DNA from 2 places in the Mesobacillus jeotgali genome. Region 2 is predicted to be linked to the other one. Evidence: a T-box and tRNA genes for the amino acid it is inferred to sense, from the RefSeq annotation. Region 2 holds a T-box; the other holds one or more tRNA genes.

Region 1 (3,379 bases), 210 kb from region 2:
CTCAGTAGGATTAATCACCATTGCCCTCCACCTGCCTTTTGTAAAACTAAAGAAACTGCCTATTTCAGTAGTATTCTAGTTACCTTAAGGAATTCCTTGTAAACATTTTTTTAATATTTCGACAATAATACTTAGAAAGAATTAAATTTCGACAAAACCACTAAAATGGTAGCGCTTTAATGTACTAAATCTTCCAATTACGCGAAATTTGGAGAACGAAAGTTCAAAAATGAATAATGATTCATTAGAAAGATTAGTTGAATTTATTAGGTTTGATAGAGGAAATAGGAGAAAAAATGTTTTCCACTGATAACGTTTTCATCTTTTTGGAGGAAGTGACTTGTGTCGTGATTCTAAATTTAAGTGAGGATCCTAGGTTGGAGTTGCTATGACATGGAGCTAGCAGTATTGTGTGGGTAGCTAAGTAAGGGCATTTTGATTGAGTCTGTTATGAAACACGTATTATTTGGCTTTACTCTCGCTTATTCGGACATTATAATAATCCCCAACACTACTACTTTATGTGACGGGATTTCTCTTCCTATCACTGACCGGGCATATACCTCTTCGTATGTTACCGGTTTTGAACTTGTCTCTCATAACGAGGTACATATTTCTTCTTTTTGTTACCGGTTTTGAACTTGTCTCTCATAACGGGGCACATATTTCTTCTTTATGTTACCGGTTTTGAACTTGTCTCTCATAACGAGGCACATATTTCTTCTTTATGTTACCGGTTTTGAGCCAGAATCTTCATAAGTGGGAATAAACTAATTTTGTTACCGGTTTTACCTTTACCTCCTTAACCAGTCACATAATGTTTTTTTCTTGCACCACTAACCGGGCAATAATATATTAGCCACTTTTAAACAGCTTATTTCTTTCTTAGTGCATGCTGCTTGATGTATTGAAAGATAGCAATTCAAAAGTACATTTGGATTAAATACCTGGAATCCAAAATTACATGAAAATGAAAAAAAGCCGTTAGCATAATTGCTAACAGCTTTTCTTATGACCCCTACGGGATTCGAACCCGTGTTACCGCCGTGAAAGGGCGGTGTCTTAACCGCTTGACCAAGGGGCCTTATGGCGGAGAAGGAGGGATTTGAACCCTCGCGCCGGTTACCCGACCTACACCCTTAGCAGGGGCGCCTCTTCAGCCTCTTGAGTACTTCCCCAGAAATATGGCTCCGCAGGTAGGATTCGAACCTACGACCGCTCGGTTAACAGCCGAGTGCTCTACCACTGAGCTACTGCGGAATAATATAAAAAATGGGCCTAAGTGGACTCGAACCACCGACCTCACGCTTATCAGGCGTGCGCTCTAACCAGCTGAGCTATAGGCCCTCATGGAGCGGGTGATGGGAATCGAACCCACTACATCAGCTTGGAAGGCTGAGGTTTTACCAGTAAACTACACCCGCATATAAAAAAGGGGCGACTGATGGGAATCGAACCCACGAATGTCGGAACCACAATCCGATGCGTTAACCACTTCGCCACAATCGCCATATCTATAATTGCATTTCATTTAAATTAAATAAGGTGGCTCAGGACGGAATCGAACCGCCGACACAAGGATTTTCAGTCCTTTGCTCTACCGACTGAGCTACTGAGCCACTATAATATTGTTGCCTAAACTTTGACTTATTTAAGTCCTTTGCTCGAATGACTTTCGGTCTTTCTCGCAGATTGCCGCAGAAGCTTATTCAGGAAGTGAGCAATCTGCTCTACCGACTGAGCTACTGAAATAAAAATGGCGGTCCCGACCGGGATCGAACCGGCGATCTCCTGCGTGACAGGCAGGCATGTTAACCGCTACACCACGGGACCAGGATCTTTTCAAGTGCAGTACTTGAAAAGAACTTAATTGATTGCGGGGGCAGGATTTGAACCTGCGACCTTCGGGTTATGAGCCCGACGAGCTACCGGACTGCTCCACCCCGCGACGATATTAATTACATAATTTTGTTGATGCTCTAAGTGAGCATGGACTGTCCCGATCTCAGGAAGCTTACTCAAGTAGCAGCTCGATCGGTACAACTCGCAGCATATTCAGTGAAGTAACGCTCGTTGCTCCACCCCGCGACGATACTATTTAATAAAATTATGGAGGAGGTAGAGGGATTCGAACCCCCGCGCGGTGTTACCCGCCTGTCGGTTTTCAAGACCGATCCCTTCAGCCAGACTTGGGTATACCTCCGTATGAAAATCAAGTAAAATGGTGGACCTTGTAGGACTCGAACCTACGACCGGACGGTTATGAGCCGTCTGCTCTAACCAGCTGAGCTAAAGGTCCAGGATATCCTAGATTGAATAGGTTCAACCAGATTAAAATTGGTAGCGGCGGAGGGGATCGAACCCCCGACCTTACGGGTATGAACCGTACGCTCTAGCCAGCTGAGCTACACCGCCAAATTATTATTTTTTAAAACTTATGGTGGAGCCTAGCGGGATCGAACCGCTGACCTCCTGCGTGCAAGGCAGGCGCTCTCCCAGCTGAGCTAAGGCCCCAAATTATAAAAAGGATGGTCGGGAAGACAGGATTCGAACCTGCGACCCCTTGGTCCCAAACCAAGTGCTCTACCAAGCTGAGCTACTCCCCGATAAAGAGAAAATATAATGGCACGCCCGAAAGGAGTCGAACCCATAACCTTCTGATCCGTAGTCAGACGCTCTATCCAATTGAGCTACGGGCGCATATTTAGTACATTAGCTAACTTGGTGGTGCCGAGGACCGGAATCGAACCGGTACGGTAGTCACCTACCGCAGGATTTTAAGTCCTGTGCGTCTGCCAGTTCCGCCACCCCGGCTTAGGAACTATGGAGCGGAAGACGGGATTCGAACCCGCGACCCCAACCTTGGCAAGGTTGTATTCTACCACTGAACTACTTCCGCATTATATTGCTTTTTGAAGAAATGGTGCGGGTGAAGGGAGTCGAACCCCCACGCCTTGCGGCGCCAGATCCTAAGTCTGGTGCGTCTGCCAATTCCGCCACACCCGCATATTATTTCAAAAAAGTGGTGAGCCATGAAGGACTCGAACCTTCGACCCTCTGATTAAAAGTCAGATGCTCTACCGACTGAGCTAATGGCTCGTACAAAAGGTGCCGGCAAGAGGACTTGAACCCCCAACCTACTGATTACAAGTCAGTTGCTCTACCAATTGAGCTACACCGGCATGGTGAGTAAATAATGGTGGAGGATGACGGGATCGAACCGCCGACCCTCTGCTTGTAAGGCAGATGCTCTCCCAGCTGAGCTAATCCTCCATTTGAAACTGCCCGGCGACGTCCTACTCTCACAGGGGGAAACCCCCAACTACCATCGGCGCTGAGAAGCTTAACTTCCGTGTTCGGTATGGGAACGGGTGTGACC
Region 2 (3,379 bases):
CTGGCTGATGAACTGAATATTCCATATCAGTTCGATGCAGTAGCAGGCGGAGGAACTGACTCTGGTGCTATCCACCTGACACATCGCGGTGTACCGGCGTTGTCCATCACAATTGCGACACGTTACATCCACTCACATGCAGCGATGCTTCACCGTGACGACTACGAAAACGCTGTAAAGCTGATCGTTGAAGTCATCAAGCGTCTTGATAAAGAAACAGTTGAAAAAATAACTTTTGAATAAGCAATAAAAGAGGGAGCCGACGGCTTCCTCATCTTTATTTTTATAGATGGCTGTTTTCGCATTGAAGCTCTTTTCGAAGATGCTTCCAAAATAAATATGCGAAGATATTCCCGTTTTACACCTTGGTGTAAAAGCAACAAAAAAAGAACTCCTCAAAATGAAGGAGTCCTTCCCAAATTATTGCTTTCCTTTCAATCCATCTTCCAAAGCGTTCAGCATCTCCTGCTTTTCTTCCTCTGAGGCGTTTTGCCAGATTACTTCAAACAAAACCCCTAGCCCTGGAAGCATTTTTTCCTCGCCGTTCTGGATTGCGTCGACGATCGTATCTTTAAGCTCGTCCTGTGAATTTCCTGCTACATTTGAAATGACAGCATTCCTAAGGTTTAAGTTCATCCTTTGTTCAAACTCCTTTCAAAATACCAAGATGGTTATAGGATTAACAATTTTGGTTTTATTATGTATCTGTTTTGAGCTATAATAGTAAAATTGACAAGCCATATTAAAGGAGAGCCAGAGTTGAAGTACATTCAATCTGATAAAAATCCGCAAGTTAAACAGTGGAAAAAATTGCTGACGCGTAAGGAACGCGACAAGACCCGCATGTTCCTTGTCGAGGGCTTCCATTTAGTTGAAGAAGCACTCACAAAAAAAGAAGATGTAGAAGAAATTATTTTAAGCGAAAAAACGGAGCTGCCGCCTGGTCTTGATTACGGTTCCATTCCTGTTACGGTTGTGACGGATGAAATCAGCAGGCAGCTTGCTGATACGGAAACGACTCAGGGGATATTTGCAGTATGCCGGCAGCCGAAGCAGACGCTGACAAAAGGAAAAAGCTATTTGCTGATCGATTCTGTCCAGGACCCGGGCAACCTGGGTACGATGATCAGGACAGCCGATGCAGCCGGGGTTGATGCAGTCGTTGTCGGAAAAGGCAGTGTCGATATGTATAATCCGAAAGTGCTCCGTTCTGCCCAGGGAAGCCATTTCCATTTGCCAGTGTTAAGTGGCGACCTGTCCGAGTGGACCACTAAACTACAAGCTGAGGACATACCGGTTTATGGAACTGCTCTTGAGAATGGAGTTGTTTTTACGGAAGTGGACAATAAGGAAACCTTCGCCTTGCTCGTTGGAAATGAAGGAAGCGGTGTAAAGAAAGAACTGCTGCACAAAACAACGCAAAATCTTTATATCCCAATCTACGGTAAAAGTGAGTCACTGAATGTCGCTGTGGCTGCAGGTATTCTGCTATATTATTTAAAAACAGCAAAATAGGCGCTAAAACCATTTGATACTGCGCTTAGATTATAATATAATAAACAGCAAAAATAATATTTTAAAAACGTTGACGGAGAAAAGTAGCTTGAAGATGGCCATCCAGGGAGAAAATGCCGGTGACTGGAAGCATTTTTATGGAACATACAAGCGAAGTTCACCTCCTAAGTTGGCATCGGGACCGCTTCTCTAAGCGTAAAGATGCACCGGCACAAGCCGTTATCTCAATGAAGCGAACACGTAATACATAACAGTATTGCCTGTTAAAAAGGGTGGTACCGCGATAACCTTGAACCTCGTCCCTTTATCCGGGATGAGGTCTTTTTGTGTTCAAAAAAGAAGAATATGAAGGAGGATTTACCATGCAGGATCGTTTAAAAGAACTGCAGGCTGAGGCTCTTGAAAAAGTCGCCGCAGCAGCCGACCTTAAAGAATTAAATGATATTCGCGTTTCCTATCTTGGAAAAAAGGGTCCAATCACAGAAGTGCTAAAAGGAATGGGCAAGTTATCGGCTGAAGAAAGACCGAAAATGGGTGCCCTGGCAAATGAAGTCCGCGATGCGATTTCCGGCCAGATCGAAGTGAAGCAAAAGGAACTCGAGGAGGCAGCCGTCCAAAAGCAATTGGCTGCTGAAGAAATTGATGTAACACTTCCTGGTAGACCTGTAAAGACCGGCAGCCATCATCCGCTTACAAGCATCATCGAGGAAATTGAAGATCTTTTCATTGGTATGGGTTACACAGTAGAAGAAGGTCCGGAAGTTGAAAAAGATTACTATAACTTTGAAGCATTGAACCTTCCGAAGGGGCATCCAGCGCGTGATATGCAGGATTCCTTCTACATCACAGAAGAAACATTGATGCGCACACACACCTCCCCTGTCCAGGCAAGGACGATGGAAAAACACCAGGGCAAGGGTCCGGTTAAAATCATCTGCCCGGGCAAGGTATATCGCCGTGACAACGATGATGCGACACACTCCCACCAGTTCATGCAGATTGAAGGGCTTGTCGTCGATGAAAATGTTAGAATGAGCGACCTGAAGGGAACGCTTGAAGTTTTTGCAAAGAAAATGTTCGGCGAAGACCGTGAAATCCGTCTGCGCCCAAGCTTCTTCCCTTTCACTGAGCCATCTGTCGAAATGGATATTTCCTGTAAAATTTGCGGCGGATCAGGCTGCAGCGTATGTAAGGGAACTGGCTGGATTGAGATTCTAGGAGCAGGGATGGTCCATCCGAATGTTCTTGAAATGGCTGGATACGATTCAAAGAAATACACCGGATTTGCATTCGGAATGGGACCTGAGCGTATCACGATGCTCAAATATGGAGTCGACGACATCCGTCATTTCTATACTAACGATGTCCGTTTCTTGAAGCAATTTTCAGTTGAAGAATAAGGATTAGGAGGGTAAAACCATGTTGGTATCATATAAATGGCTGCAAGAATATATCGATTTGGAAGGCGTTTCTGCTGAAGAGCTTGCCGAAAAAATCACCAAGAGCGGCATCGAGGTAGAAGGCGTAGAAAAATTAAATGAAGGCTTGAAGGGCGTAGTTGTCGGCCATGTCCTTGAATGTGAAAAGCATCCGAATGCAGAGAAGCTAAACAAAACACTCGTTGACCTTGGAAACGGTGAGACAGTCCAGATCATCTGCGGTGCGCCTAATGTCGGCAAAGGACAGAAGGTTGCCGTTGCAACAGTGGGTGCTGTTCTTCCTGGCAACTTCAAAATTAAAAAAGCAAAGCTTCGCGGAGAAGAATCCCACGGGATGATTTGCTCACTTCAGGAACTTGGCATTGAAGGCAAGCTGGCACCGAAGGAGTATGCTGAGGGAATCTACAATTTCACTCCTGACACGG

The links. A T-box is a leader RNA that pairs with one kind of tRNA and senses whether it is charged. The one in region 2 lies ahead of pheS (phenylalanine--tRNA ligase subunit alpha), so its partner is inferred to be a tRNA-Phe.
Region 1: it encodes a tRNA-Phe, which carries the amino acid that the T-box ahead of pheS (phenylalanine--tRNA ligase subunit alpha) is inferred to sense. The anticodon was not compared.

The regions. Positions count from the first base shown of each region.
Region 1 is NZ_CP109811.1:3,804,315-3,807,693, forward strand. Features, by position in the region: gene glgB (1,4-alpha-glucan branching protein GlgB) at 1-21, opposite strand, end outside; tRNA gene FOF60_RS19445 (tRNA-Glu) at 1,013-1,084, opposite strand; tRNA gene FOF60_RS19450 (tRNA-Ser) at 1,088-1,178, opposite strand; tRNA gene FOF60_RS19455 (tRNA-Asn) at 1,186-1,260, opposite strand; tRNA gene FOF60_RS19460 (tRNA-Ile) at 1,274-1,347, opposite strand; tRNA gene FOF60_RS19465 (tRNA-Gly) at 1,351-1,424, opposite strand; tRNA gene FOF60_RS19470 (tRNA-His) at 1,437-1,509, opposite strand; tRNA gene FOF60_RS19475 (tRNA-Phe) at 1,547-1,619, opposite strand; tRNA gene FOF60_RS19480 (tRNA-Asp) at 1,758-1,833, opposite strand; tRNA gene FOF60_RS19485 (tRNA-Met) at 1,875-1,948, opposite strand; tRNA gene FOF60_RS19490 (tRNA-Ser) at 2,111-2,203, opposite strand; tRNA gene FOF60_RS19495 (tRNA-Ile) at 2,223-2,299, opposite strand; tRNA gene FOF60_RS19500 (tRNA-Met) at 2,339-2,415, opposite strand; tRNA gene FOF60_RS19505 (tRNA-Ala) at 2,439-2,514, opposite strand; tRNA gene FOF60_RS19510 (tRNA-Pro) at 2,530-2,606, opposite strand; tRNA gene FOF60_RS19515 (tRNA-Arg) at 2,624-2,700, opposite strand; tRNA gene FOF60_RS19520 (tRNA-Leu) at 2,726-2,814, opposite strand; tRNA gene FOF60_RS19525 (tRNA-Gly) at 2,825-2,899, opposite strand; tRNA gene FOF60_RS19530 (tRNA-Leu) at 2,922-3,006, opposite strand; tRNA gene FOF60_RS19535 (tRNA-Lys) at 3,024-3,099, opposite strand; tRNA gene FOF60_RS19540 (tRNA-Thr) at 3,110-3,182, opposite strand; tRNA gene FOF60_RS19545 (tRNA-Val) at 3,198-3,273, opposite strand; rRNA gene rrf (5S ribosomal RNA) at 3,284-3,379, opposite strand, start outside.
Region 2 is NZ_CP109811.1:3,589,470-3,592,848, reverse strand. Features, by position in the region: gene FOF60_RS18430 (M42 family metallopeptidase) at 1-243, shown strand, start outside; gene sspI (small acid-soluble spore protein SspI) at 421-636, opposite strand; gene FOF60_RS18420 (TrmH family RNA methyltransferase) at 760-1,515, shown strand; T-box leader at 1,577-1,822, shown strand; gene pheS (phenylalanine--tRNA ligase subunit alpha) at 1,878-2,915, shown strand; gene pheT (phenylalanine--tRNA ligase subunit beta) at 2,935-3,379, shown strand, end outside.